4 regions of the Streptomyces sp. AK02-01A genome follow, and region 1 is predicted to be linked to each of the others. Evidence: riboswitches for the same ligand, from Rfam matches in the RefSeq annotation. Region 1 holds a riboswitch; each other region holds the start of a gene.
What was found. Region 1 has a riboswitch for cobalamin ahead of PV679_RS12790 (cobalamin biosynthesis protein). Riboswitches for the same ligand answer to the same signal wherever they lie in the genome.
Positions count from the first base shown of each region.

Region 1 (7,396 bases):
CGCGGCGATGACCAGGCGCGGGACGTTCACCACTCGATGCCCCTCTGGCCCTTCTGGCCCGTGTCCATCGGATGCTTGACCTTGGTCATCTCGGTGACGAGGTCCGCGAAGTCGAGGAGTTTCTCCGGGGCGTTGCGGCCGGTGATCACCACATGCTGGGTGCCTGGCCGGTCGCGCAGCACCTCGATCACCTCGTCGGTGTCCACCCAGCCCCAGTGCAACGGATAGGCGAACTCGTCGAGGACATAGAGCCGGTGCGTCTCGGCCGCCAGATCACGCTTGACCTGCTCCCAGCCCTCGCGCGCCGCCTCCTCGTTGGAGAGCTGCGAATCGCGCTGCACCCAGGACCAGCCCTCACCCATCTTGTGCCAGGCGACGGAACCGCCCTCGCCGCTCGCGCCCAGCACCTTCAGCGCCTGCTCCTCGCCGACCTTCCACTTCGCGGACTTCACGAACTGGAACACTCCGATCGGCCATCCCTGGGTCCACGCGCGCAGCGCGAGCCCGAACGCCGCCGTCGACTTGCCCTTGCCGGTGCCCGTGTGGACGAGGACCAGCGGACGGTTGCGGCGCTGACGGGTGGTCAGACCGTCGTCCGGTACGGTTTCCGGCTGTCCCTGTGGCATTAAGCGGCCCTCCCGCGGTGGTTGATTCCCGTGCTTCCTTCGCCGCTCCTGGTCCCCTGTACGTCCCTGACCAGACCGGCGATGCTGTCGGCGCGCAGTTCGTCGAGAGTGACGGCGGTGCCCGCCAGATCGGTGGCGAGGCTCCTGGCGAGACCGAGCCGCACCGGCCCCGACTCGCAGTCCACGACCACCGAGGCGATGCCTTCCGACGCGTGCAGCCGCGCGGCGCGCGACGCGAGCGCCACCGGATCCGGGCCGCCGGTCGCCCGGCCGTCCGTCACCACCACCAGCAGCGGACGGCGCGCGGGGTCCCGCATCCGCTCCACCCGCAGGACGTCATGCGCCTTGAGCAGCCCGGCCGCGAGCGGCGTGCGGCCACCGGTGGGCAGCGACTCCAGCCGGGCCGCGGCGGCGTCCACCGACGACGTCGGCGGCAGCGCCACCGCCGCCTCCTTGCCGCGGAAGGTGACCAGGCCGACCTTGTCACGCCGCTGATACGCGTCCAGCAGCAGCGAGAGCACCGCGCCCTTCACCGCGCTCATCCGCTGCCTGGCCGCCATCGACCCGGACGCGTCGACCACGAACAGCACAAGATTTCCCTCGCGTCCCTCGCGGGTCGCCTGCCGCAGATCGTCGCGGCGGACCACCAGACCGGGGCCGCTGCGCCCGCGCGCCCGCTGGTGCGGCGCCGCGGCCCGCACGGTCGCCGCGAGATGCAGCCGGGTCAGCGCGCCCCGTGGACGCCGGGAGCCCGTCGTCCTGCCGTGTTCGGTGCGGGCCCGCGAGCGGCGGCCGGCCGCTCCCTCACCGAGGCCCGGCACGCTCAGCGTCTTCGTACGGAACGGCTCGGCGGCCCGCACGGCGGACTGCTCACCCGCCCCGGAGGCCCGCGGCCCGCCCTCGGCCTCCGGCCGCGCGGGCGTGTCGTCCTGTCCGGAGGCCGGCTCCCGCGGCGTGTCCTGGCCTTCGGGACCGGACGCCGGCGGCCGCCCGCCACCGCCGCCGGGACCGTCAGGCCCGCCGTCGGGACCGTCCGGCTCGGGATGGTCGTCGCCGTCGCTGTCGTGCTCGCCGGCGAACTCCTCCAGCGTGTCGTCGAGCTTCTCCTCGTCCAGCCCCGGCGCGTCGAAGGGATTACGGCGCCGCCGGTGCGGCAGCGCCAGCAGCGCTGCCTGCCGTACGTCCTCCGCGAGCACCTCCGTACGCCCGGCCCAGGCGGCCAGCGCCGTCGCGGTCCTGGCCATCACGATGTCCGCCCGCATCCCGTCCACCTCGAAGGCGGCGCAGGTCGCGGCGATCTGCAGCAGCGCCGCGTCGCCCAGCCGCACTTCGGGCAGCAGCGCCCGCGCGGTGCCGATGCGCTCCCGCAGGGCGCTCTCCTCGCCGGCCCATCGCGCGGCGAAGCCCGCCGGGTCGGCGTCGTACGCGAGCCGCCGCCGTACGACCTCCACCCGCTGACCGGGCTCGCGCGAGGCCGCGACCTCCACGGTGAGCCCGAACCGGTCGAGCAACTGCGGCCGCAGCTCGCCCTCTTCCGGATTCATCGTGCCGACGAGAAGGAAGCGCGCCGCGTGCCGTACGGAGACGCCCTCGCGCTCGACGTACGAGGCACCCATGGCGGCCGCGTCCAGCAGCAGGTCGACCAGGTGGTCATGGAGGAGGTTGACCTCGTCGACATAGAGCACGCCCCGGTGCGCGTCGGCGAGCAGTCCGGGCTCGAACGCCTTCACACCTTCCGAGAGCGCCCGTTCGATGTCCAGCGCGCCGACCAGCCGGTCCTCGGACGCGCCGACGGGCAGCTCCACCATCCTGGCCGGCCGGGACGTCCCGGGCGCGCTCTCGTGCGGCCCGTCCGGGCACGCGGGGTCCGGCGCGGCCGGGTCGCAGCTGTACCGGCAGCCCGCGACGGTCGCCACCTCGGGCATCAGCGCCGAGAGCGCCCGCACCGCGGTGCTCTTCGCCGTGCCCTTCTCACCGCGGACCAGGACACCGCCGACCGCCGGACTGACCGCGTTGAGCAGCAGGGCCAGCCGCAGATCGTCCATCCCCACGACGGCGGTGAACGGAAAGGGTGTGCTCATATGCTGATCGCTCCTTCGAGTGGCCGGCGTCCGGCGGCACGGATACGACGGCGGGAACACACAGGGGCGTCCCCGCGAAAGCTGGTGATCATGGCGCTCCCGGCGGTACGAAGGGCAGGCCCGCCGGCGCCCCTTCCTCGATCAGCCGCAGCAGCGCGTCCGTGTCCGCGTGCTCCTCGACGAGATCGCCGAGCAGGTCGAGCTGTTCCTCGCGGAGCGTGCCGAAGCGTGTGTCCGGCGCCGGGACGAACCGCCGTCCCGCCGCCCGCGCCACCTCGGTCAGGAAGCGCCGCCGGAACGCGTCGCTCTCCAGCGCCCCGTGCCAGTGCGTGCCCTGGACGGCCCCTGACCGGCAGCCGTCCACCGGCCGCCCCTGCCTGTCCGAGAAGAACGTCTCGCCGCCCCGGACGTCCGCGACGCCATGATGGATCTCGTATCCCTCGACGGCCTCGCCGAGCGCCACGCCCGACGGTCTGGCCAGGGTCTTCTCCCGGTCGAAGCGGATCCGCACGGGCAGCAGCCCAAGACCGGGCACGCTGCCCGCCCGTGACTCGACGTCGTCGTCTATGCGCTCGCCCAGGATCTGGTAGCCGCCGCAGATCCCGAGCACGGGACGGCCCTCGGCGGCCCGCCGGACGATCGCGTCGGCCAGCCCGCGCTCACGCAGCCAGGCCAGGGCCCGCACCGTGCCGCGAGTGCCGGGCAGGACCACCAGATCGGCGTCGGCGAGTTCCTCGGCCCGGTCCACGAACCGCACCACGACCCCGGGCTCCGCCGCCAGCGCGTCCACATCGGTGAAGTTGGACATCAGCGGCACGGCGGGGACCGCGACCCGCAGCACGTCCTCGCCGTACGGAGCGGAAACCCGGGACTCGCGGGCGCCGCCGCGCAGTGAGACCCGCAGTCCGTCCTCCTCGTCGATCCCGAGGCCGTGCCGGTACGGCAGCACGCCCAGCGTGGCCCGCCCGGTCAGACCGCGGAGCATCTCCAGACCCGGTTCCAGCAGGGACACATCACCGCGGAACTTGTTCACGAGGTAGCCCGCGACCAGCGCCTGGTCCTCCGGGCTCAGCAGCGCGGTCGTCCCGAAGAACGAGGCGAAGACCCCGCCGCGGTCGATGTCCCCGACCACGACCACCGGCAGCCGCGCGGCCCGCGCCACGCCCATGTTCACGATGTCGGTACGGCGCAGATTGATCTCGGCCGGACTGCCCGCTCCCTCGCAGATCACGGCGTCATGGGTGCGCCGCAGCTCTTCCAGGCACTCAAGGACCGTCCCCAGCAGCGCTTCCCGTCCGCCGCCGTGCGGTGTGCTCCCGGCAGACGACGCGGCGGAGCCGGAGGCCCCGCCGGATCCGAAGAACCCCCGGGCGCTCATCTCGCCGACCGGACGGCCCATCAGCACCACCTGGCTGCTGCGGTCACCGCCCGGTTTCAGCAGCACCGGGTTCATCAGCGCGGTCGGCTCCACCCGGGCGGCCTGCGCCTGCATCGCCTGCGCCCGGCCGATCTCCGCGCCTTCGCGGGTCACGAACGAGTTCAGCGACATGTTCTGCCCCTTGAAGGGCGCCACCTTCATCCCCCGGCGTACCAGCCACCGGCAGATCCCCGCCGTGACGACGCTCTTTCCGGCGTCCGAGGTGGTCCCGGCCACCAGCAGCCCGCCACCGAGCCCGTTCCGGCTCATCCCTGTCCCTTTCCGGAAGCCGTTGCCGCGCCCGTGCCGGAAGCGGCGCGCGTCCGGCGTATCGCGCCGTACGCGAAACGGCCCGCGACACAGGCCGCCAGCGCCAGCGTGTTCACCCGGCGCGACAGACGCACCGCCCGCTCGATGTCCGCGACCTCGACGGGCCGTCCCTCGCCGTTGAGCACCGGCCGGTGCTCGATCCGGCCGGCGTACGCCAGCGTCCCGCCGAGGCGTACGCCCAGCGCGCCCGCGAACGACGCCTCCACCGGGCCCGCGTTGGGACTCGGATGCCGGCCGGCGTCGCGCCGCAGCGCGCGCACGGCTCCACGCGGGTCGCCGCCCGCAGGCACGGCCAGCGCGGCGGTCAGCCGGGCCCCGGGCCAGCCGGCGACATCGTCGAGGCGCGCCGAGGCCCAGCCGAAGCGGCGGTGCACGGCGGACTTGTGACCCACCATCGCGTCCAGCGTGTTCACCGCCCGGAACGCCACAAGACCGGGCACGCCCGCGACCGCTCCCCACACCAGCGCGCCGACGACGGCGTCCGAGGTGTTCTCGGCGACGGACTCCACGACGGCGCGCGCGATCTGCTGAGCGTCCAGTGCCTCCGGGTCGCGCCCGCACAGCCGTGGAAGCCGCTCCCGGGCCAGTCCGATGTCTCCGGCGGCGAGCGCGCCGCCGATGGCCCGCGCCTCCCGTCCCAGCGAGGTGCCGCCGACGACGGCCCAGGTGGCGGCGGCGGTCAGCGCCACGGAGGCGGCGCGACGGTCCCGTACGCCCCGCGCGGCGAGCGCCGCGGCACCGGCGGCGCCGCCGACACAGACCGCGGTGTGCAGCGCGCCCCAGCCGCGGTGGTCATGCCACAGGACCCGCTCGACGGCCGTCGCCGCCCGGCCGAACGCGGCGACCGGGTGTCCACGGCGCGGATCGCCGAACAGCCGGTCACCCAGGAGGCCGGCGGTCGCGCCGTACGCGAAGATCCGTCCGGCGGCTGAACCGCGGCCAGGCATGAAGAAGTGTCCTCACTCAGGGTCCGCGCCCCGGCTCGACGTGTTGCGGCGGCGAGAGTTCCTGGCTCCCGGGAGACCAGGCTCCCAGTGACAGTGGCGGGACCGCGCCGGATTCGCACCGGCTTCCTCTTCTGCCTCCGTAAATGGCCCCGGCAGTCCACCACGCGGCCCAAACACCCGTCAACTCATCGCTGACCTGCGACGGGACAGTGTGCCGAGACGCACATGGCGCGCCGGCGCGCCGGAGACACGGCAGAGCCGGTCCCGGCGCACCCGAAGTGCGCCTGGACCGGCCGGTGCCGGAGGAGTCCGTGGCCGCTCAGACGACGATCAGATGAATCCCGTACGCGACGGCCGCGCCGCACAGCGCGAAGCAGACATAAGCGCCCGCGCGGACCGCCGCCGCGGCTCCGCCGGAACCCGCAGCGGGCGCCGGCGGCTGCTTGGCGAGCCCCACGACGCCGAGTGTGAACAGGCCCACGAGTCCGATCGTGGCCGCGAGGCTGACGCCGAAGACGGAGCCGAGCGCCGTCCAGTCGATGTGCATGCTGCTCCTTGGAGATCGCGCGAATGAGTGAGGTGGAAGAAGGAGCGGGGCGAGAGGCGAGCCCGGCACGCGCCGCCCCGCCTGTTCGCGCGGCCTCCTACACCGTGGCGGTTCGCGCCGGCTCGCCGGAGTCGACCGCGGGGGACGGAATGGTGGTCGAGAGGTCCGGCGCGACGCCGGTCGTGTGCGGCGGGGTGACGGCGGCCATGGCGGCCGTCATGACGTCCGCCGGCTCGGCAGCGGTGACGTTCGTGTGGTCGACCGGCTGCCGGCGCGAGGCGAGCCAGATCGCTCCGGAGACCGCGACGAGCAGCACGGCGACCACCGTCACACCCCAGGCGCCCTGGCCGGTCAGGAACTCGGCTCCGGCGGCGACCAGCCCGGCGGACGGCAGGGTCAGACCCCAGGCGATGAACATCCGGGTGGCGGTGGACCAGCGGACCACGCCGCCCTTGCGGCCGAGCCCCGCGCCCATCACGGCGCCGGAGCAGGACTGCGTCGTGGAGAGCGAGAAGCCCAGGTGGGAGGAGGCCAGAATGACGGTCGCGGCACTGGTCTGGGCGGCGAAGCCCTGCTGCGGCCGGAGCTCGGTGAGGCCGGTGCCCATGGTGCGGATGATGCGCCAGCCACCGAGATACGTACCGAGCGCGATCGCGGTGCCGGCGGAGACGATGACCCACAGCGGCGGATTGGAACCGGGAGCGAGGACGCCGCCGGTGACCAGTGCGAGAGTGATGACACCCATGGTCTTCTGCGCGTCATTGGTGCCATGGGCGAGGGAGACGAGCCCCGCGGAGGCGATCTGTCCGGCGCGGTAGCCCTTGGCGGTGGCCTTCTCGTCCGTGCGGCTGCCGATCAGATAGGTCAGCCGGGTCGCGAGCAGGGCCGCGAGGCCGGCGACGACGGGAGCGGCGAGCGCCGGAATCAGGACCTTGGTGATGACCACACCACCGTTGACGCCCGACGCGCCGGCCGACATCAGCGTGGCGCCGATCAGGCCGCCGAAGAGTGCGTGGGAGGAACTGGACGGCAGGCCGAGCAGCCAGGTGAAGAGATTCCAGAGAATGGCGCCGACGAGCGCCGCGAAGATCACTTCGGTCTGGATGCCCTGTTCGTTGATGAGCCCGCCGGAGATGGTCTTGGCGACTTCCACGGACAGGAACGCGCCGACGAGATTCAGTACGGCGGACATGGCCACCGCGATCTTGGGCTTCAGTGCGCCGGTCGAGATGGTCGTCGCCATCGCGTTGGCGGTGTCGTGGAAACCGTTCGTGAAATCGAACACGAGAGCCGTCACGATCACGATCGCGAGCAGCAGCGTGATGTGTTCCATTTACCCAGGCAATCGTTTGACGTCGGTGGCCGCGGTGAACGTATGGAATCAGAGTGAACGGAAGATGAACTGGATAAGGCTTCGCGGTGCCCTCGTGTGAGGAGATGTTGCTCCG
Region 1 covers NZ_JARBAE010000010.1:47,118-54,513, reverse strand. Annotated here, with positions in the region: gene PV679_RS12810 (cobyrinate a,c-diamide synthase) at 1-33, opposite strand, end outside; gene cobO (cob(I)yrinic acid a,c-diamide adenosyltransferase) at 27-626, opposite strand; gene PV679_RS12800 (putative cobaltochelatase) at 626-2,707, opposite strand; gene PV679_RS12795 (cobyric acid synthase) at 2,796-4,394, opposite strand; gene PV679_RS12790 (cobalamin biosynthesis protein) at 4,391-5,401, opposite strand; cobalamin riboswitch at 5,437-5,570, opposite strand; gene PV679_RS12785 (hypothetical protein) at 5,721-5,948, opposite strand; gene PV679_RS12780 (inorganic phosphate transporter) at 6,046-7,281, opposite strand.

Region 2 (7,396 bases), on a different contig from region 1:
CGAGCGGTCCGGGGCCGCTTCGAGCCAGCGGCGGGCGTCCGTGCCGTGCACGGTGATGCCCGTGCCGGCCGGTATCGGCAGCCGCTCCGCGACCAGCGCCAGCAGCCCCGTGTCGGCCTCCACCACCTGCTGCGCGGAGCCGGGCCTCGTCGCGGCGACATAGCGAGGCAGCGTGAACGCGCCGCCGCCGAGATGGAGCACGGAGAGCGGCAGGCCCTCGGCCGCGGCGCAGTCGACGACATGGGCGAGGCGTTGTACGTACTCGAACTCAAGATGGGTCGGCTCGTCCAGATCGACGTACGACTGCGCCGCGCCGTCCACCGTCAGCAGCCAGGCCCGCTCCCGGTCGACGTCGGGCAGCAGTTTCGCGGTGCCGCGGTCCACGGCGCGGATGACGGGGATCGGCTCGTTCACCGTCCTATTGTGCGCCGTGCTCCGGCCCGCGCGGGCCGCGCCCGGTCAGTCCGCCCAGAGCGCGGCGACGGCCGCCGTGTGCGTCCCGGCCTGGGCCAGCCCCGCGCGGGCGGCGCCGGCCCGGCGGGCCGGGTCGAGGACATTGCGGCCGATCGCCTTCTTCGCCGCGGCGGCGGGCGTGATGACCTCGACCCGGGCGCCCGCCGCGGTGAGCGCGGCGGCCTGGGTGCCCGGAGCGGCGATCACACCGTTGCCCGACCCGACGGGCGCGATCACGACGACCCGCTCGTAGCCCGCGGCGAGCTGGGCATTGGCGGGTGAGTGCGTCCCGCCGTCGATCCACCTGCGGTCCTCGATGGTGACCGGCGGCCAGACACCGGGCACGGCGCAGCTCGCGGACACCGCGTCCACCACCGGTACACCGCTGTCCTTGTCGAAGGACCTCAGCTCACCGGTGAGCGCGTCCACGGCGGTGACGCTGAGCGGCCGGGCCGGCCAGGTGTCGGTCAGGATGCTGGCGGCGAGCACCGCCTTGCGGTCCGCCTCCGGGACGGTGGCGGCGGCCAGGGCGTACTTGCCGAGCTTTCGCGCGTACTCCTCGGGTGTGCGGGAGGTGAGCATGGCCCGCGCGTAGCGGAAGAGCACGGCCGCCCCGAGGCGTGCCGCGGCCGTGTCGCCCGGCGCCGCGAGCTGGCGCTCGTACAGCTCACCGAGGTCATGGGTACCGGCGGCGATCTGAGCGCCGACCACCGAGCCCGCCGAGGTGCCGACGATCAGATCGGCGCTGGTCAGATCCGTGCCGGCGGCGCTGAGCCCGTGCAGGACGCCGATCGTCCAGGCGACTCCGGTGACCCCGCCGCCGCCGAGGACCAGTGCCGTACGCGTCATGGTGTCCGCCTCTCCCCCGCCGGACCCGCCGTCCGGCGCAGGAGAAGTGTCGCGCACGGCAGCGCGCCCGTCTCCCGTGGGTCGGTACGGGAGACGGGCGCGGGCCGGTCAGAGCAGCGAGGTCACCGTACCGGCGCCGACCGTGCGGCCGCCCTCACGGATCGCGAAGCCGAGCCCCGGCTCCAGCGGTACGTCCCGGCCCAGCTCGACGGTCATGGTGACCGTGTCACCGGGACGTGCGACGGCCGCCTCGCCCAGGTCGATGTCGCCGACGACATCGGCCGTACGGATGTAGAACTGCGGCCGGTAGCCGCTGCTGACAGGAGTGGTCCGGCCGCCCTCGCTCGCGGACAGGACATACACCCGTGCGGTGAAGCGCCTGCTGGGCACGACGGTGCCGGGCGCCGCGACCACATGGCCGCGGCGGACCGCGTCGCGCGCCATGCCGCGCAGCAGCAGCGCGACATTGTCACCGGCCTGCGCGGACTCCATCGGCTTGCCGAAGGTCTCCAGACCGGTGACCGTGCTGGTCACCGGACCCGAGTCGGCGCCCAGTACCTCCACCCGGTCACCCACGCGCACCGTGCCGCGCTCGACCGCGCCCGTGACGACCGTGCCGCGCCCGGTGATGGTGAGGACGTTCTCCACCGGAAGCAGGAACGGCGCGTCCGTGTATCTGACCGGCATCGGCACATAGGTGTCGACGGCGTCGAGCAGTGCCTCCACGGACGCGGTCCAGCGCGGGTCGCCCTCCAGCGCGCGCAGGCCCGACACCCGGACGACCGGCGCCGCGTCTCCGCCGTAGCCGTGCCGGCTGAGGAGCTCGCGGACCTCCAGCTCGACCAGGTCGGTCAGCTCGTCGTCGCCCGCGTCGGCCTTGTTGAGCGCGACAACGATGTGGTTGACGCCGACCTGACGGGCGAGCAGAACGTGTTCGGCGGTCTGCGGCATGATCCCGTCGAGCGCCGAGACGACGAGGATGGCCCCGTCGAGCTGGGCGGCGCCGGTCACCATGTTCTTGATGTAGTCGGCGTGACCGGGCATGTCCACATGCGCGTAGTGCCGGGTGCCGGTCTCGTACTCGACATGCGCGATGTTGATGGTGATTCCGCGCGCGGCCTCCTCCGGCGCCCGGTCGATCCGGTCGAACGGCACGAAGGTGCCGGTGCCCCGGTCGCTGAGGACCTTGGTGATGGCGGCGGTCAGGGTGGTCTTGCCGTGGTCGACATGGCCCATGGTGCCGATGTTCACGTGCGGCTTGGTGCGCACGTATGCCGTCTTGGGCATGGTTCCTTCCAGGAACTCGAAGCGTGAGAGGGACCCCTGGGCCTTGCCGACCCTCCCCCTGTGGGGTCCGCCGGACGATCCGGGAAGGGTCAGCTTCGGGCGCCGCCGAAGGGCGCCGCCGCCGCGGCCGCTACCGCCGCGGCCGCTACCGCTGCGAGTACCGCCGTCGCGTACGGCGCGAGGAGCGCGGCAGCCTTCGGCGCGTCCGCGACTGCGGACGGCGCTGCGAGGAAGGCGTACCGGGACATGTCGCCGATCATCGCCCACGGCCCGCCGTCGCGTCGAATGGTTTTCAGCACTCCGCGTGCGGTCCTGGCCCTTGCCTGAACGGCAATCACACACGCTTGTCGGTTAGTCTCGCCACGTGCTCGACACCGTCCCCCCGCCGTCCCCGGCCCGTGCCGTCCGTTGCTCCAGGGCGCTGCTGTCACCCTGGTCGCGGTTGGCCCTGCTCGTGGCCCTGCTGGCGGCGGCGGGCACGGCGGTGCTGCTGTACGAGCCGCAGAGACTGCTGGCGGACGGCTGGCCGCCGCAGGTCAGCGGTGGTGCGGCGGTGGTGCTGTTCGCCGTGGCGTACGGGCTGTGCGCCGTCGCGTTCGTACCCCGGCCGCTGCTCAATCTCGCCGCGGGCGCGCTCTTCGGATCCCGGCTCGGACTGCCCGCCGCGCTGGCGGGGACGGTGCTGGCGGCCGGGATCTCCTTCGGACTCGGCCGCTTCCTCGGACAGGAGGCGCTGCGACCGCTGCTGCGCGGCCGCTGGCTGAAGTCCGCCGACATCCAGCTCAGCAGGCACGGATTCCGGTCGATACTGGCGGTACGGCTCTTCCCCGGAGTGCCGTTCGCGGCGGCCAACTACTGCGCCGCCGTCTCGCACATGGGATGGGTGCCCTTTCTGCTGGCGACGGCGATCGGCTCGGTCCCCAACACCGCGGCCTATGTGGTCGCGGGCAGCCGGGCGACCTCTCCGACGTCGCCGACATTTCTGCTCGCGATGGGCTTCATCGTGGTCACGGGACTGGGCGCGGCCGTGGTCGCCTGGCGCAAGCGCCATCGCCTCAACGGCCGCTGAGAAACCGTCAGGCTCTGTCAGCGCCGCCGAGTCCGAGGTCTCCGCCGGGCGGACGGGCGGAGAACCGCGCCACCTCCGCGTCCGTGACCAGCGCCAGCTCCTCCGGCGACCAGCGAGGCGTACGGTCCTTGTCGATGACCTGGGCGCGGATGCCCTCCACCAGATCGGCCGTGGTGAGCGCGGCGCACGAGGCGCGGTACTCCAGGTCGAGCACCTGCTCCAGAGTGCTTGTCCGGCGGGCCAGACGCAGCGCGGCGAGAGTGGCCTTGAGCGCGGTGGGTGACCGGGTCAGGATCGTCGCGGCGGCCTCCTTCGCGGCCGGACCGCCGTGGTCGAGCAGCCGGCCGACGATCTCCTCCATCGAATCGGCCGCGTAACAGATGTCGATCCACGCGCGGTCCGTGGCGAGTTGAGCCTCCGGCGGGGCCGCCGCGTAGCGGTGCGCGATCTCACCCGCGTCCGTTTCCGCGAGCGCGGCGCTCAGCTCGGGCAGCCGGTCCGAAGGGACGAAGTGGTCAGCGAGGCCGCACAGCAGCGCGTCCGCCGCGCCCACCGCCCGTCCGGTCAGGGCGAGATGCGTGCCCAGTTCACCGGGCGCACGGGACAGCAGATAGGTGCCTCCCACATCGGGCACCAGACCGATACCGGTCTCGGGCATGGCGACGGCGGACCGTTCGGTGACGATCCGTATGGTGCCGTGCGCCGAGACACCGACCCCGCCGCCCATCACGATGCCGTCCATCAGCGCGACATACGGCTTCGGGTAGCGGGCGATACGGGCGTTGAGCCGGTACTCGGCACGCCAGAAGGCGGCGGAGGCACCGCCGCCGGTGCGCGCGTCCTCGTGGATGGCGCGGATGTCACCGCCGGCGCACAGCCCGCGCTCTCCGGCGCCCGAGATGACCACGGCCGCCACGCTCTCGTCGTGCTCCCACTCCGCCAGGGCCTTGTCGATCGTGAGCACCATGGCATGAGTGAGGGCGTTGAGCGCGCGCGGGCGGTTCAGCGTGATCCGGGCCGTGCGGCCCGCCCGGCCGAGCAGTACGGGTTCCTCGTGAGCCATGCTCTCGCTCGTTCCTTCCCTGGTCCGGCACGTCGGCGGCCCGGCCCTTCCGGCGCCGTCCCTGCCCAGTATCGGCGCACTGGGAGACAAGCCCTGCAAGATCCGAAAGAAAGGCCCTAAGCTGGAGGCGCAGTCGGTTCGCCCTGCCCGCCAGGCAGACGCGTCGTAAGAGGGAACCCGGTGCGAATCCGGGACTGCCCCGCAGCGGTGAGTGGGAACGACCGCCGTCATAAGCACTGGACACACCAGTCCGGGAAGCGACGGCCAGTAGGAGCTTCGTACACGTACGTGTCCGTACGGATACGGCACGAGGCGCGCCCGCGAGTCCGAAGACCTGCCACTGCCCGGATGCGACCACCGCACCCGGAATCTCGGTGACCTCGTGGGCGGGTCGGCGGTTGAGCGCGGGCACACACGCGAGGTGCCTCGCTCCGGCTTCCGTTCCTTCGCTTCCCACGGGCCGTCCCGGGATGTTTCCCGCACGACTCGCGAAGGAGAGTTACGTGACACCCAAGTCCGCAGCCGCGGCCACCCGGTCCACCGTCCATGGCTACCCGCGCCAAGGCCCCGACCGGGAACTGAAGAAGGCCATCGAGGGCTACTGGAAGGGCCGGGTCACCGCCGACGCCCTGCGGGAGACCGCCGCCCGTCTGCGCCGTGACAACTGGCGCGAGCTCGCCGAGTCCGGCCTCGACGAAGTGCCCACCGGTGACTTCTCGTACTACGACCATGTGCTCGACACCAGTGTGATGGTCGGCGCGATCCCCGCCAGGCACCGGGCCGCCGTCGAGGCGGACGCGCTCGACGGCTACTTCACCATGGCGCGCGGCGCACAGGACGTCGCGCCGCTGGAGATGACCAAGTGGTTCGACACCAACTACCACTATCTGGTGCCCGAGTTGGGTCCTGACACGGTCTTCGCCGCCAACCCCGCCAAGCAGCTCTCCGAGCTGCGCGAGGCCGTCGCGCTCGGCCACACCGGCCGGCCCGTGCTGGTCGGGCCCGTCACCTATCTGCTGCTCGCCAAGCCCGCGCCCGGAGTGGCCGCGGACTTCGAGCCGCTGACACTGCTGGACCGGCTCCTGCCGGTCTACGCCGAGGTGCTGGCCGATCTGCGGGCGGCCGGCGCGGAGTGGGTCCAGCTCGACGAGCCCGCTCTGGTCCAGGACCGTACGCCCGCCGAGCTGAACGCCGTCGCCCGCGCCTACCGCGATCTCGGCGCGCTCACCGACCGGCCTCAACTGCTGGTCGCCGCCTACTTCGACCGCCTCGGCGAGGCCCTGCCCGTACTGGCGAAGGCACCCGTCGAAGGTCTCGCGCTGGACTTCACCGGTCCCGCCGCCGCCAATCTCGGCGATCTCGCCGCGGCCGGCGGTATTCCCGGCAAGCGGCTCGTCGCCGGAGTGGTGGACGGCCGCAATGTCTGGATCAACGATTTCGCGGCCTCGCTGAGCACTCTCGCCACGCTGCTCGGTCTGGCCGGCCGGGTCGATGTGTCGACTTCCTGCTCTCTGCTGCATGTGCCGCTGGACACCACGGTCGAACGGGATCTGGATCCCGGGCTGATCCGGTGGCTGGCCTTCGCCCGGCAGAAGACCGAGGAGGTCGTCACGCTCGCCCGCGCTCTCACCGGCGGCACCGACACCGTCGCGGCCCGGCTCTCCGCGAACCGCGCCGATCTGGCGTCCCGCTCGGCCTCGGCGATCACTCGCGACCCGGCGGTACGGGCCCGCTCCGCGTCCGTGACCGAAGCGGACGCCCGCCGCGGCCTGCCGTACACCGAGCGCGCCGCCGCGCAGCGTCAGCGGCTCGGTCTGCCACTGCTGCCGACGACCACGATCGGCTCGTTTCCGCAGACCACGGAGTTGCGCACGGCACGCGCCGAACTGCGGGCCGGCCGGCTGGACGCGGCCGGCTACGACCGGCGGATCGAGGCCGAGATCCGTGAGGTCATCTCCTTCCAGGAGAAGGCCGGGATCGATGTCCTGGTACACGGCGAGCCCGAACGCAACGACATGGTGCAGTACTTCGCCGAGCGGCTCACCGGATATGTGGCGACCAGCCACGGCTGGGTGCAGTCGTACGGCACCCGTTATGTCCGACCGCCCATCCTGGCCGGTGACATCTCGCGTCCGGCCCCGATGACCGTCGCGACGACCTCCTACGCCCAGTCGCTGACCGACCGCCCGGTCAAGGGCATGCTGACGGGCCCGGTCACCATGCTGGCCTGGTCCTTCGTCCGCGACGACCAGCCGCTCGGCGAGACCGCGCGGCAGGTGGCGCTGGCCCTGCGGGACGAGGTCGCGGACCTGGAAGCCGCAGGGACGGCCGTCATCCAGGTCGACGAACCGGCGCTGCGCGAGACCCTCCCGCTGCGTGCGGCGGACGGACCCGCCTATCTGGCGTGGGCCACCGAGGCGTTCCGGCTCACCACCGGCGGGGCCGGGCCGGACACGCAGATCCACACCCATATGTGCTACGCCGAGTTCGGCGACATCGTCCAGGCCATCGACGACCTCGACGCCGACGTCATCAGCCTGGAAGCCGCGCGCTCCCATATGCAGGTCGCCCACGAACTCGCCGGTCACGGCTATCCCCGCGCGGCCGGACCCGGCGTGTACGACATCCACTCGCCGCGCGTGCCGAGCACCCAGGAGGCGGCCGACCTGCTCCGC
Region 2 covers NZ_JARBAE010000027.1:94,723-102,118, forward strand. Annotated here, with positions in the region: gene PV679_RS23625 (fused MFS/spermidine synthase) at 1-414, opposite strand, end outside; gene PV679_RS23630 (patatin-like phospholipase family protein) at 460-1,302, opposite strand; gene tuf (elongation factor Tu) at 1,411-2,589, opposite strand; gene PV679_RS23640 (hypothetical protein) at 2,679-2,888, opposite strand; gene PV679_RS23645 (TVP38/TMEM64 family protein) at 2,954-3,658, shown strand; gene PV679_RS23650 (enoyl-CoA hydratase/isomerase family protein) at 3,666-4,721, opposite strand; cobalamin riboswitch at 4,839-5,078, shown strand; gene metE (5-methyltetrahydropteroyltriglutamate--homocysteine S-methyltransferase) at 5,225-7,396, shown strand, end outside.
Region 2: another riboswitch for cobalamin. It lies ahead of metE (5-methyltetrahydropteroyltriglutamate--homocysteine S-methyltransferase); the one in region 1 lies ahead of PV679_RS12790 (cobalamin biosynthesis protein).

Region 3 (7,396 bases), on a different contig from region 1:
CGCCCATCAGCGTGCCCGTCGTGCCGAGACCGGCGACGAAGTGGGTGACGGAAGGCAGGTCGGCGAGGATCTCGGGACCGGTGGTGGCGTAGTGCGCGCCCGCGTTGTCGGGATTGCCGTACTGGTAGAGCATCACCCAGGACGGATTCTCGGCCGCCAGCTCCTTGGCGACCCGTACGGCCGTGTTGGAGCCGCCCGCCGCCGGTGACGAGATGATCCGCGCGCCCCACATGGCGAGCAGGTCGCGGCGCTCCTGGGAGGTGTTCTCCGGCATGACGCAGACGATGCGATAGCCCTTGAGCCTGGCCGCCATGGCGAGCGAGATCCCGGTGTTGCCGCTGGTGGGCTCCAGGATCGTGCAGCCCGGCGTGAGCCGTCCGTCCTTCTCGGCCTGTTCGACCATGTGCAGTGCGGGACGGTCCTTGACCGAGCCGGTCGGATTGCGGTCCTCCAGCTTGGCCCAGATCCGGACCTCGTCCGACGGCGACAGCCTCGGCAGCCGGACCAGTGGCGTGTTGCCGACCGCCGCCAGCGGGGAGTCGTACCGCATCAGGACGAGTGGATGTCGAGAGCGCCGCCGGCCACGGCCGGAAGGATGGTGACGCTGTCGCCGTCGGCCAGCTTGGTGGAGACGCCATCGAGGAAGCGGACGTCCTCGTCGTTGAGGTAGACGTTCACAAAGCGGCGGAGCTGGTTGCCGGCGGCCGGGTCGACCAGCCGCTCCCGGATGCCGGCGTGGCGCGTTTCGAGGTCGGCGAAGAGCTCGGAGAGCGTGTCACCGGTACCCTCGACCGCCTTGGCGCCGTCGGTGTAGGTGCGGAGGATGGTCGGGATGCGGACCTCGATGGCCATGGCGTGGGCTCCTGTCGGGAGATGGCGTGACGGGCGCGCGGCTCGGGCCCCCGCGCGAGGGGGTGGTGCGAATGCGGAAGGCCCCGCTCGGGACCGGCGTTCAGCCGGCGGCGCTGTCGGGACAGATGGCACTGGCGAGACGGCACAGGTCGACGTGCAGCCGCGCGACGAGCAGCGGGCCGCTCGGCGTCTTGTCGCTCACGTCGTGGAAAACCATGCGGTCATCGTATCGATTCCCGGTCCGCGGCCCCGCATGTGATCTCGCACGGCGGACGGCTGGTGTTCAGCAGGCGGACGGCGGCAGATAGACGATCGTGGTGGCGCCGGTCACCGGATGCGTGCTGACCTCGGCCTTCACTCCGTAGACGGTCTGGAGCAGCTCGGCGGTGAGGACCTCGCGCGGTGTGCCGGAGGCGACGATCCGGCCGGCCTGGAGGACATAGATCCGGTCGCAGTAGTAGGCGGCGAGATTCAGATCGTGCAGGGCCAGCAGATTGGTCGTTCCCGATCCTCTGACGAGGCTGAGTACGTCGAGCTGGTAGCGGATGTCGAGGTGGTTGGTCGGCTCGTCGAGGACGAGCAGGGACGGCCGCTGGACGAGTGCGCGGGCGACCAGCGCGCGCTGGCGTTCGCCGCCGGACAGCGACGGGAAGGCGCGTCCGGCGAGCGCGGCGATGCCGACGCGTTCGAGGGCCGCCGCGGCGAGGGCCTCGTCGGCGGCCGTGTCGGGCTCCCAGAAGCGTTTGTGCGGAGAGCGGCCCATCGCGACGACTTCCCGGACGGTCAGCTCGAAGTCCGTCCGGCCGTCCTGCGGGACGGTGGCGACGCGTCGCGCTCTCGCCTTGGGAGTCATGGTGTGCAGGTCGTCGCCGTCGAGCAGGGCACGGCCACGCGTGGGACGCAGTGTCCCGTACACACAGCGGAGCAGCGTGGTCTTGCCGCTGCCGTTGGGACCGACGAGGCCGACGGTCTCGCCGGGAGCGGCGGTCAGGTCGGCGCCGTCGACGAGACGGCGTCCGCCCGTCCCGTACGACAGGCCCTCGATCCGGAGCCTGGCCGCGGTGACCGGGCCGTTCATACGGGCGCTCCTTCCGGACGGCGGCGCATCAGCCACAGGAAGAACGGTCCGCCGGTGAGAGCGGTGAGCACGCCGACGGGGATGTCCTGCGGAGCGGCGACGGTACGGGCCGCGAGATCGGCGATCACCAGCACGACGGCTCCGCCCAGCGCCGCCACCGGCAGCAGGACGCGATGAGTCGCGCCGACGGCCATCCGCGCGGCGTGCGGCACAAGCAGTCCGATGAAGCCGACGGCGCCGCTGGTGGCCACCATCACGCCGGTGACCAGGGAGGCGAGTACGAAGACGGCGGCCCGGAAGCGCCCGGTGTCCAGTCCGAGGACGGTCGCGCCCTCCTCGCCCACCAGCAGCAGATCGAGCGGTCTGGCCAGTGCCATCAGCAGGCCGATCCCGGCGGTGAGGACGACGGCGGGCAGGATCAGCGTGGACCAGCGGGCGCTGCCGAGGCCGCCCAGCGTCCAGTAGAGCGCCTCCTGGAAGTGTTCCGGCCGCGCGGAGACGACCAGCACGAGCGTGGTGAGCGCCGAGAGGATGTACGAGACGGCGACTCCGGCGAGGACGAGCCGGCCACCGGTCATCGTGGAGCCGCGCCGGGCCAGCGCGTACACCAGCGCCAGCGCGACCAGCGAGCCGGCGAAGGCGGCGGCGGGCATGGCGACGGTGGTGGTCACTCCGCCGCCGATGCCAAGGACGAGGACCAGCACGGCGCCGGTGGAGGCTCCGGAGGAGATGCCGAGGAGAAACGGGTCGGCGAGCCGGTTGCGCACGAGCGCCTGGAGGACGGTGCCCACGACGGCCAGCCCGGCGCCGACGATCGCGCCGAGCAGCACCCTCGGCAGCCGTACGTCGAGCACGATGGTGCGGAACGGTCCCGGCTCCGCGCCGCCGGTGAGAGCGGTGATCACCTGACCGGGCGGGATCCGTACGGAGCCGAGGGCCAGGCCCGCCACGACGGCGGCCACGAGGGCCACGGCGAGGCAGGTCAGCAGCAGGGTGTAGCGGAGCCGCCCGTGGCCGGGCGGTGTCTCGCGGCTCACGGCGGCTTACTTCGCCGTCTCCGGGTGGAGCTGGGCGGCGAGCCGTCCGATGGCGTCCGGAGCGCGTACGCCGAGGACGACGTCGGAGAGCGGCATGACCGCGAACCGCTGGTTCCTGATCGCCGGTACGTCCTTGAGGACGGGATCGTCCAGCAGCCGCTTCTTCTTCTGCGCGACGGTGGTGGAGCCGTAGTCGTAGATGACGATGACCTCGGGCTTGCGGGCGACGACCTGCTCCCAGGTGGCGTCGCCGAAGGACTTGTCGAGGCCGGCGAAGACATTGCGGCCGCCGGCCCGTTCGATCAGTTCGTTGCCGATGCCCTTGCCGCCCGCGGTGAAGGCGGTCTTGTCACCGCTGTCGTAGACGAAGACGGAGAGCGGCTCGACGCCCTTCAGCCGTGTCCCGGTGGCGGCGACGGTGGTACGGGCCCGCGCGATCCACTTCTCGGCGCGGCCGGAGACGCCGAAGGTGCGTCCGGCCTCCTCGACCTCGCGGTAGACGTCGTCCATGGATGTCCGGCCCGGGACGCAGTTCTCCAGATTGAGCCGGGTGTTGATGCCGGAGGCCCTGAGGTCGTCGCGGCCACGGCCGTCCTTGGCGTCGAAGGCGCTGGCGTAGCCGCCGTAGACGAAGTCCGGGTTGGCGGCGAGCAGCTTCTCCTTGGAGGGATACTCCTTGGCGAGGACAGGGACGCCGCGGTACGCCTTCTCGTAGGCGGGCAGGATCCTGTCGTCCAGATAGGCGGTTCCGGCCAGCGACTTCTGGAGCCCGAGCGCCAGCATGATCTCCGTGACGTGCTGGTTCATGGTGACCACGCGCTTCGGCGGCGCCTGATAGGTGGTTTTCACGCCGCAGTTGGTGACGGTGTACGGAAAGCCGGGAGCGGCCTCGGCGGCTGCGGGCTTCCCGCCGTCCGCGTCCGTGGAGGCGCCGCACGCGGTGAGCGTGAGCGGCAGCAGTACGGCGGATATGAGGGCGGGCGCGAGCGCACGGCGGCGCCGGGACATGGCTGACACGACTGGGCCTCCTCCGGGGGATTTCCGCGTCCCCTGGCTGGTGGGAGAAGGGCGGCAGGTCAGTTCCTGGCTGCCAAGCTGGGCTTGGTCACAGTGGCGGGACCGCGCCGGTTTCGCACCGGCTTCCTGGGTCCTGCCGCCTCGGTTCGGCGCCCAGTGTGTCAGACGATCTCGACGTCCTCCTCGGTGACCTCGCCCTCAACGATCCGGTACGAGCGGAACTGGAAGGGGCCGGCCTCGTCGGTGTCGGCCGTGGAGACCAGCACGTAGTGGGCGCCCGGCTCGTTGGCGTAGCTGATGTCCGTACGGGACGGATAGGCCTCGGTCGCGGTGTGCGAGTGGTAGATGATCACCGGCTCTTCGTCGCGGTCGTCCATGTCCCGGTAGAGCTTCAGCAGGTCCGCCGAGTCGAACTCGTAGAAGGTGGGCGAGCGCGCGGCGTTCAGCATGGGGATGAAGCGCTCCGGCCGGCCGGTCCCGGCCGGTCCCGCGACCACGCCGCAGGCCTCGTCGGGATGGTCGGCTCGCGCGTGCGCGACGATCTGGTCGTGCAGGGCCTGGGTGATGGTGAGCATGGTGGAAATATAAACGGGCCGGACCGGCGGCCGACCGTACGGTGAGCGGGCCGGATGCCGACGGCGGTGCCTCGGACGGTGCGACGGCCCCCGGGAAGTGATCCGAGGGCCGTCGGAGCGCGCGGTCAGTCCCTGGCGGAGGCGTACTCCGGCGTGCCGCGCTCGGTGATCCGCGGATCGCGCCGCTTCAGGTACTGCCAGCCGGCCGCCAGGCCCAGCGCCCAGACCGCCGCCACATACAGACAGACCCGCGCGTCCTTGTCGTAGGCGATCAGACAGGTGACCAGGGCCAGGAAGGCCACCGCGACCCAGCTGAACACCGCGCCGCCCGGCGCGGGAAAGGACGAGGCCGGCAGCCGGCCCGCGTCCACGCCGCGGCGGTAGCGGATATGGCTGACCAGAATCATCATCCAGGTCCAGATACCGGCCGCGGTGGCCACCGAGGTGACATAGCCGAACGCCTTCTCCGGGACGACGTAGTTGAGGACCACGCCGATGCCCATCAGCGCGACGGAGACGGTGATGCCGAGCGCCGGTGTCTTCCGGGAGTTGAGCTTGCCGAAGGCCCTGGGCGCCTCGCTGTTGGCGGCGAGGTCGCGCAGCATCCGGCCGGTGGAGTACATCCCGGAGTTGCAGGAGGAGAGCGCGGCGGTCAGTACGACGAAGTTGACGATGCCCGCGGCGAGCGGAATGCCCATCTTCTCGAAGGCGTGCACGAACGGGCTGTTGCCGGCCGAGAACTCGGTCCACCTGACGACCGCGAGGATGACGGACAGCGCGCCGACATAGAAGACGATGATGCGCCAGGGCAGCGTGTTGATGGCCTTGGGCAGGGTCTTCTCCGGATTCTCGGACTCGCCCGCGGTGACGCCGACCAGTTCGACGGCGAGATAGGCGAACATGACGCCCTGGAGGGTCATCAGGCTGGAGCCGATGCCGTTCGGGAAGACGCCGCCGTGCGACCAGAGGTTGGCGGGCGCGGCGGTGTCACCGGCGTCGGAGAAGCCGAGAGTGAGCACTCCGAGACCGATCACGATCATGCCGATGATCGCGGTGACCTTGATCATCGAGAACCAGAACTCGACCTCGCCGAAGATCTTCACCGAGATCAGGTTGACGCCGAAGAGCACCACCAGGAAGACCAGCGCGCTGACCCACTGCGGGATCGGCGGAAACCAGAAGTGGATGTAGATCGCGGCGGCGGTCAGCTCCGCCATGCCGGTGACGACCCACATCAGCCAGTACGTCCAGCCCGTGGCGTAGCCGAAGAACGGGCCGAGGAACTCCCGGGCGTACTCCGCGAAGGAGCCCGAGACCGGCCGGTAGAGGAGCAGTTCGCCGAGCGCCCGCATGATGAAGAAGATCACGACGCCGGCGAGGGCGTACATGAGGATGATGCTGGGGCCGGCCTTGGCGATGTTCGCTCCGGCGCCCATGAACAGGCCGACGCCGATCGCGCCGCCAATGGCGATCATCTGGACCTGACGGCTGCCGAGCCCGCGCTCGTAGCCCTCTCCGGCCGCGCCGTCCGCGGCCGTCCCCTGTCCGGTCGAGGCACGTTCGGCGCCCTTGTCGCCGTACTCCTTGTCGACCTGCGCGGAGGTCATGGTGGTACGCCCTTTCTCCATGCCGGTCCGCGCCGTGCTCGGCGGTAGGACCAGTTCCCGGTTCCCCCCGGATATGGATGAAGTGCTACCGGCGGTGGCCGGCCTCAGCTCCCCCGGGGACAGGGGTGGAGTCCCCGGGGGATCGTGAAGATCTATCACGGCGGCAGGGCCCGGCCCCGGGCCGCGCTGTGGCGCAGCCCACAGGAAGAAGCGAACAAATTTCCCCGGGAACCGCAAACGCCGCCGCGCCGGTGACGGGATCGTTACGCCGAATTGAGGCTCGTTTGAGCGTACCGAGGAGGCCGCGCGGGCCGCCGCCAGGGCGTCACGGCATCAGCGTCTCGACCAGCGTCTCCTGCAACGCGCCGAGCCAGAGGTACGCCATCACCATCGGCTTGCGCGGGTCGGAGTCCGGCAGCCGGTACAGCTCGCCGCCCTCGTCCTCGTCCGTCACCTCAAGGCGCGTGCCGATGGTCAGCCGCAGATCGTTGAGGGCGCCGAGCCAGTGCAGACAGTCGTCGGGGCTCAGCTTGAGCACGGCGCCGCCCTCGCCGGCCGAGGCGAGCGCGTCCAGTGTGCGGACGACCGCCAGACCGTCCGCCCGCTTGCGGCCGCGCAGGTCGTTCTCCGTGAACCGCCTGAACTCCGAGGAGAATTCGCGTAGTTCGTCGTCCTCGTCGCCGTACGCGTCGGGAAAGAGCCGGGCCAGCGCGGGGTCGGCCGGCGGTTCTGTGGGGCCTTCGGCGAAGAGCGCGGCGAGCGGGTCCTCGCCCTGCGCGGGCTCGTCACCCGGCCCGATCAGCTCCAGGAGCTGGACGGCCAGCGAGCGCAGGATCGAGATCTCGACCTCGTCGAGCGCGACGGCCGCTCCGCCGCCCGGGATCGCCTCGAAGTTCCCGGCCATCAGCCGCGGTCCTGCGAGAGGGTCGCCCACAGTCCGAATCCGTGCATCGCCTGCACGTCGCGCTCCATCTCCTCGCGGCTGCCGCTGGAGACGACGGCGCGGCCCTTGTGGTGAACGTCGAGCATCAGTTTGTGTGCCTTGTCCTTCGAGTAGCCGAAATAGGTCTGAAAGACGTACGCCACATAACTCATGAGATTGACCGGGTCGTTGTGGACGATCGTCACCCAGGGCACATCGGGTTCGGGGACGGCGAAAGTCTCCTCGGCCGACTCGGGGCGTTCGATCTCAGTCGGAGCAACACTCACGGTTCGGGACGACCTTCTTCT
Region 3 covers NZ_JARBAE010000001.1:117,280-124,675, reverse strand. Annotated here, with positions in the region: gene PV679_RS00520 (cysteine synthase) at 1-550, opposite strand, end outside; gene PV679_RS00515 (MoaD/ThiS family protein) at 550-852, opposite strand; gene PV679_RS00510 (putative leader peptide) at 953-1,069, opposite strand; gene PV679_RS00505 (ABC transporter ATP-binding protein) at 1,136-1,930, opposite strand; gene PV679_RS00500 (iron ABC transporter permease) at 1,927-2,967, opposite strand; gene PV679_RS00495 (ABC transporter substrate-binding protein) at 2,974-3,975, opposite strand; cobalamin riboswitch at 4,024-4,156, opposite strand; gene PV679_RS00490 (M67 family metallopeptidase) at 4,146-4,559, opposite strand; gene PV679_RS00485 (amino acid permease) at 4,685-6,166, opposite strand; gene PV679_RS00480 (DUF2017 domain-containing protein) at 6,492-7,070, opposite strand; gene clpS (ATP-dependent Clp protease adapter ClpS) at 7,070-7,375, opposite strand.
Region 3: another riboswitch for cobalamin. It lies ahead of PV679_RS00495 (ABC transporter substrate-binding protein); the one in region 1 lies ahead of PV679_RS12790 (cobalamin biosynthesis protein).

Region 4 (7,396 bases), on a different contig from region 1:
CGTGTCCGTTATCGGACCGACACCTGAGGGAGGGCGACGACCCGTGACCGGACCGTGCCACCATGTGAGCCGCGACAGACGGAGGAGCCGGTGACGGCAGCAGCACAGGAGTCGGGAAGGCAGGCCATGGCCACGGACGGGGGCGGTACGGAGACCGAGGGCGGAGCCACGACCCGCACCGCGCGCGTGCCCAAGTACTACCGGCTGAAGCGGCACTTGCTCGATATGACGGACACTCTGCCGCCCGGCACGCCGGTACCTCCGGAACGTACGCTCGCCGCCGAGTTCGACACCTCGCGCACCACCGTACGCCAGGCGCTCCAGGAGCTGGTCGTCGAAGGCCGGCTGGAACGCATCCAGGGCAAGGGCACCTTCGTCGCCAAGCCCAAGGTCTCCCAGGCCCTCCAACTCACCTCGTACACCGAGGACATGCGGGCCCAGGGTCTCGAACCGACCTCGCAGCTCCTCGACATCGGCTATGTGACGGCGGACGACACACTGGCCGAACTGCTCGACATCACCGCCGGCGGACGCGTGCTGCGCATCGAGCGGCTGCGGCTGGCCAGCGGCGAGCCGATGGCCATCGAGACCACGCATCTGTCGGCGAAACGCTTCCCCGCGCTGCGCCGTTCGCTCGTCAAGTACACCTCCCTCTACACGGCGCTGGCCGAGGTGTACAACGTGCATCTGGCCGAGGCCGAGGAGACCATCGAGACCTCGCTGGCCACACCGCGCGAGGCCGGACTGCTGGGCACGGATGTCGGTCTGCCGATGCTGATGCTCTCGCGGCACTCCCTCGACGCGGCCGGCGAACCGGTGGAGTGGGTCCGTTCGGTGTACCGCGGCGACCGTTACAAGTTCGTGGCGCGGCTGAAGCGTCCGACGCCCTGACAAAGGCGCCGACAGACCGGAAGGAAAGCGGACGGGCCGTCAGGAACCGGGCTCTCGGGCCCGGTTCCTGAGCTGGGCCTCTTATATGGCCGCCGCATACCGTTGCCGTACCGATATACGGACGGGGGGTGACGGTGGGCGAATGCCACCCCTAGATTACCTGCGCATTACAACAGGCGATCAGTGAGGGGACGGAGCCGCCGTATGTCAGAAGTTCCGGAAGAGAAACCGCCCACCGTCACACCCATGCGAGTGGTCATCGGCCTCTGTCTTCTCGCGCCGTTCGTGGCCATGCTCTGGGTGAGTTCGTACGCGAAGGTCGAGCCGACATTCATCGGTATCCCGTTCTTCTACTGGTACCAGATGGCCTGGGTGCTGATCTCGACCACTCTGACCCTGATCGCCTATCAGCTCTGGCAGCGCGACCAGCGCTCGCGCAAGGGAGGTGCGTCGCGATGAACGGCGGCGTGAACGGCGTGGCACTCGCCGTCTTCATCTTCTTCTTCGTGGCCGTCACCGCCATGGGCTTCCTGGCCGCGCGCTGGCGCAAGGCCGAGAACGAACACAGCCTGGACGAATGGGGCCTGGGCGGACGGTCGTTCGGCACCTGGGTCACCTGGTTCCTGCTCGGCGGCGACCTCTATACGGCGTACACCTTCGTCGCCGTTCCCGCCGCGATCTACGCGGCGGGCGCGTCCGGCTTCTTCGCCGTGCCGTACACCATTCTCGTCTACCCGCTGATCTTCACCTTCCTGCCGCGTCTCTGGTCGGTGTCGCACAAGCACGGGTATGTGACCACATCGGACTTCGTACGCGGCCGGTTCGGCTCGAAGGGTCTCTCGCTGGCGGTCGCCGTCACCGGAATCCTCGCCACGATGCCGTACATCGCGCTTCAGCTCGTCGGGATCCAGGCGGTGCTGGACGTGATGGGTGTCGGCGGCGGAGAGGACACCAACTGGTTCATCAAGGACCTGCCGCTGCTGATCGCCTTCGGTGTGCTCGCCGCGTACACCTACTCCTCGGGACTGCGGGCGCCGGCCCTGATCGCGTTCGTGAAGGACACCCTGATCTACATCGTGATCGCGGTGGCCATCATCTACATCCCGATCAAGCTCGGCGGTTTCGACGACATCTTCCAGGCGGCCGGCGACAAGTACACGGCGGCCAAGGCAGGCGGCGTGGTGCCTCCCGCGGCCGGACAGTGGACATACGCCACGCTCGCGCTCGGCTCGGCCCTCGCGCTGTTCATGTATCCGCACTCCATCACGGCCACGCTCTCCAGCCGCAGCCGTGAGGTGATCCGGCGCAACACCACGATCCTGCCGCTGTACTCACTGATGCTGGGCCTGCTGGCCCTGCTCGGATTCATGGCGATCGCCGCCGGGATCAAGGTGGACAACGGCCAGCTCGCCATCCCTCAGCTCTTCGAGACGATGTTCCCGGACTGGTTCGCGGGCGTGGCCTTCGCGGCGATCGGCATCGGCGCGCTGGTGCCGGCCGCCATCATGTCGATCGCGGCGGCGAATCTCTTCACCCGCAATATCTACCGGGACTTCATCAAGCCGGACGCGACACCGGCGCAGGAGACCAAGGTGTCGAAGCTGGTCTCGCTGCTGGTGAAGGTCGGCGCGCTGGTCTTCGTGCTGAGCATGGACAAGACCGTCGCGATCAACTTCCAGCTCCTGGGCGGGATCTGGATCCTCCAGACGATGCCCGCGCTGGTCGGCGGGCTGTTCACCCGCTGGTTCCACCGCTGGGCGCTGCTCGCCGGCTGGGCGGTCGGCATGGTGTACGGCACGGCCGCGGCCTATGGCGTCGCCAGCCCCACCCAGGCGCACTTCGGCGGGTCTTCCAAGGAGATCCCCGGGCTCGGAGAGATCGGCTACATCGGCCTCACGGCGTTTGTGCTCAATGTGGTGACCACGGTCGTGCTGACATTCGTCCTGCGGGCGTTCAAGGCGCCGGAAGGCATCGACGAGACCAGTCCCTCCGACTACACGGCCGACGCCGGAGACCGCGGCGTGCAGGTCGAACTGCCGCCCGCCACGGCGGCCGACCCGGATCCGGTGCACTGACCGGACCCTGCCGACACAGCGCTGTCCGAGACAGCTCTGTCCGACTACAGCTCTGTCCGATACTTGGGGCCTTCGGGCCGGACGGGCCGCCGGAACACCTCCGGCGGCCCGTCCGCCGTTCAGCGCACCCACTCCTTGAGCTGCTCGGTCTCCAGCGTGATCCCCACCGGCTCGGGAAGCGTGACCTGCTTGCCGAACGGAACGGTACGCGCGGACGGATGCGGGTCAGCCCCTCGTGCCGACGACGATAGCGGAGCCGACCGACACCCGACGGTAAGAGCGCCGGGACACAAGATGTGGGGGGTGCTTTCCGAGCAAGGCCCCACATGTATGCTCGTGCTCGCTGTCGACACAGGGGAATCCGGTGCGAATCCGGAACTGTCCCGCAACGGTGTGCTGTGGTGTGCTTTGTCATACCCGCGAGTCCGACCACCTGCCGACGGTGCGTCCGGCTCGACCGAACCGGACGCCGAGACGTCCGGGCCCCGAGGCTGGGCCGGTGGACGCCGCACACGGTGCTGCCCCGAGCGGGTCGTACGGTGGTGCGCGCCTCCGCTTTCCCGCCGACGGCCCAGAGCCGAGCGAGGGAGAGCACCACGTGACCATCGCGCCAGCCGATCCGGCCTCAGGCACCTACGAGATCACCGCGCGGGCGGCCGACGGACCGGGCACCGCACTGCTGCGGACCCTGACGGAGCTGACCGCCGATCTGCCCGACACCGACCCCGGCAGAGTCGCCGCCGCCGCGCTGCGGGGCCGCAACGCCCGGTCGGACGAGGCGGAGCTGCGCGGCCTCGCCACCGAGGCCGCGGCGGGACTGATCTCCGAGGACCCCGCCTACTCCCGCCTCGCCGCCCGGCTGCTGGCCCGCGCCATCGCCGACGAGGCGGCGGGCCAGGGCGCCGTGTCGTTCTCCGCGTCCGTCGCCGTCGGCCATCGCGAGGGCCTGATCGCCGACCGGACCGCCGGTTTCGTGACGCTGAACGCGGCCCGCCTCGACGGGCTGATCGACCCGGCAGCCGACGACCGTTTCGGCTACTTCGGCCTGCGGACGCTCTACAGCCGCTATCTGCTCCGCCACCCGATCACCCGTCAGGTGATCGAGACACCGCAGCACTTCATGCTCCGGGTCGCCTCCGGCCTCGCCGAGGAGGCCGCGCCCGGTTCCGCCGCGGCCGCCCACGCGCTGGACGAGGTCGCCGCGCTCTACGGCCTGATGAGCCGGCTGGACTACCTGCCGTCGTCGCCGACGCTCTTCAACTCCGGCACGCGTCATCCGCAGATGTCCTCCTGCTACCTGCTGGACTCTCCGCTGGACGAGCTGGACTCGATCTACGACCGGTACCACCAGGTGGCCCGGCTCTCGAAGCACGCCGGCGGCATCGGCATCCCGTACTCCCGTGTCCGCTCGCGCGGTTCGCTGATCCGCGGCACCAACGGCCACTCCAACGGCATCGTCCCGTTCCTGCGGACCCTCGACTCCTCGGTCGCCGCCGTCAATCAGGGCGGCCGGCGCAAAGGCGCGGCCTGTGTCTATCTGGAGACCTGGCACGCGGACCTGGAGGAGTTCCTGGAGCTGCGCGACAACACCGGTGAGGAGGCCAGGCGTACGCACAATCTGAATCTCGCGCACTGGATCCCGGACGAGTTCATGCGGCGGGTCGAGGCGGACGGCGACTGGTCGCTGTTCTCGCCCGTCGATGTGCCCGAGCTGGTCGACCTGTGGGGCGACGACTTCGACGCGGCGTACCGGAAGGCCGAGGCGGACGGCCTGGCCCGGAAGACGCTTCCGGCCCGCGAGCTGTACGGCCGGATGATGCGCACCCTCGCTCAGACCGGCAACGGCTGGATGACCTTCAAGGACGCGTCGAACCGTACGGCCAACCAGACCGCCGAGCCCGGCTCGGTCGTGCACTCCTCCAATCTCTGCACGGAGATCCTGGAGGTCACGGACGACGGCGAGACGGCCGTCTGTAATCTCGGCTCGGTCAATCTCGGCGCGTTCGTGCTCTCCTCGGGCGAGCTCGACTGGACGCGGCTGGACGAGACCGTCCGTACCGCCGTGACCTTCCTCGACCGGGTCGTGGACATCAACTTCTATCCGACCGAGCAGGCCGGCCGCTCCAACGCCAAGTGGCGCCCGGTGGGCCTCGGTGTGATGGGCCTCCAGGACGTCTTCTTCAAGAAGCGGCTGCCCTTCGACTCCGCCGAGGCCGCCGCTCTCTCCACCCGGATCGCCGAGCGGATCATGCTCGCCGCGTACGAGGCCTCCTGCGACCTCGCCGAACGCGACGGTCCGCTGCCCGCCTGGTCCCGGACGCGCGCCGCACGCGGCGTACTGCACCCGGACCACTACGACGTGGAGCTGAACTGGCCGGAGCGCTGGGCGGCGCTGCGCGCCCGGGTCGCGACCACCGGGATGCGCAACTCCCTGCTGCTGGCCATCGCGCCGACGGCGACCATCGCCTCGATCGCGGGCGTCTACGAGTGCATCGAGCCGCAGGTCTCCAACCTCTTCAAGCGCGAGACGCTCTCCGGCGAGTTCCTCCAGGTCAACTCCTATCTGGTGACGGAGCTGAAGCGGCTCGGTGTCTGGGACGCGCAGACGCGCGAGGCGCTGCGCGAGTCCAATGGCTCGGTGGCCGGTTTCACCTGGGTCCCGGCGGAGGTCCGTGAGCTGTACCGGACGGCGTGGGAGATCCCGCAGCGCGGACTGATCGACATGGCGGCGGCGCGTACGCCGTTCCTCGACCAGAGCCAGTCGCTGAATCTGTTCCTGGAGACGCCGACCATCGGAAAGCTCAGCTCGATGTACGCGTACGCCTGGAAGAAGGGCCTCAAGACGACGTACTACCTGCGTTCGCGCCCGGCGACCCGGATCGCGCGCGCGGCGGGCGGCGGCGCGGCGGTCACGGCCGCCTCCTCCGGCCCGGCGCCGGCGGCCGTCCCCGCTCAGCAGCCCGGCCCGATGGCGCCCGACGCCGACGCCATCGCCTGCTCCCTGGAAAACCCCGAGTCCTGCGAGGCATGTCAGTGATGAGTTCCGACGACAAGAACACCAAGAACCTGCTCGACCCGGGATTCGAGCTGACGCTGCGGCCAATGCGTTATCCGGACTTCTACGAGCGCTACCGCGACGCGATCAAGAACACCTGGACGGTGGAGGAGGTCGATCTCCACTCGGACGTCGCCGACCTCGCCAAGCTCTCTCCTGGTGAGCAGCACATGATCGGCCGACTGGTCGCGTTCTTCGCGACCGGCGACTCGATCGTGGCGAACAACCTGGTACTGACGCTCTACAAGCACATCAACTCTCCCGAGGCGCGGCTCTATCTGTCCCGCCAGCTCTTCGAGGAGGCCGTACACGTCCAGTTCTATCTGACGCTGCTGGACACCTATCTGCCCGATCCCGAGGACCGCGCGGCGGCCTTCGACGCGGTGGAGAACATCCCGTCGATCCGCGAGAAGGCGCAGTTCTGCTTCCGCTGGATGGACTCGGTCGAGCAGATCGACCGGCTGGAGTCACAGGCGGACCGGCGGCGCTTCCTGCTGAATCTGATCTGCTTCGCGGCCTGTATCGAGGGACTCTTCTTCTACGGCGCCTTCGCGTACGTCTACTGGTTCCGCTCGCGCGGCCTGCTGCACGGCCTGGCCACCGGCACCAACTGGGTCTTCCGCGACGAGACGATGCATATGAACTTCGCCTTCGAGGTCGTCGACACCGTACGCAAGGAGGAGCCGGAGCTGTTCGACGACGCCCTTCAGCAGCAGGTCACGGACATGCTGAAGGAGGCCGTCGAGGCGGAGCTGCAGTTCGGCCGCGATCTGTGCGGCGACGGTCTGCCCGGCATGAACACCGACTCGATGCGCGAGTACCTCCAGTGCGTCGCCGACCAGCGCCTCCAGCGCCTGGGCTTCGCTCCGGTGTACGGCTCGGAGAATCCGTTCTCCTTCATGGAGCTCCAGGGCGTCCAGGAGCTGACGAACTTCTTCGAGCGGCGTCCGTCGGCGTATCAGGTCGCGGTCGAGGGCACGGTCGGCTTCGACGACGACTTCTAGTTTTAGAGCGGACCGGCCCTGGAGATGCCTCGCGACAGGGCGAACCGAACCGGGAAAGGGAAGGGCCGTTGGCACACACGTGCCGGTAGTCTCTCCGGACCGAACCCGAGCGATCTGCGAGCGAACAGTGATCCGAGACCTGTACAACGTCCGGTTGCAGCCCGTGGAAGGCGGTCTCACTCCGCTGACCGAGGAGGAGGAGCAGCGCATGCGCGCTGTGCTGTTCAGCGAACTCGGCAACAAAATCGCCGACCGGGGCTGGGCGCGGTTCCCCGCGTACACGCCGGAGGAGCGCCGCCGACTGATCGATGTCGCGCACCGCCTCAGCACTTACTGGGGTCAGCGGGTATTCGTCGAGGCCGTGGACCAGT
Region 4 covers NZ_JARBAE010000014.1:4,420-11,815, reverse strand. Annotated here, with positions in the region: gene PV679_RS15610 (GntR family transcriptional regulator) at 127-891, shown strand; gene PV679_RS15605 (DUF3311 domain-containing protein) at 1,096-1,350, shown strand; gene mctP (monocarboxylate uptake permease MctP) at 1,347-2,966, shown strand; cobalamin riboswitch at 3,280-3,422, shown strand; gene PV679_RS15590 (ribonucleoside-diphosphate reductase subunit alpha) at 3,565-6,003, shown strand; gene PV679_RS15585 (ribonucleotide-diphosphate reductase subunit beta) at 5,994-7,025, shown strand; gene PV679_RS15580 (hypothetical protein) at 7,189-7,396, shown strand, end outside.
Region 4: another riboswitch for cobalamin. It lies ahead of PV679_RS15590 (ribonucleoside-diphosphate reductase subunit alpha); the one in region 1 lies ahead of PV679_RS12790 (cobalamin biosynthesis protein).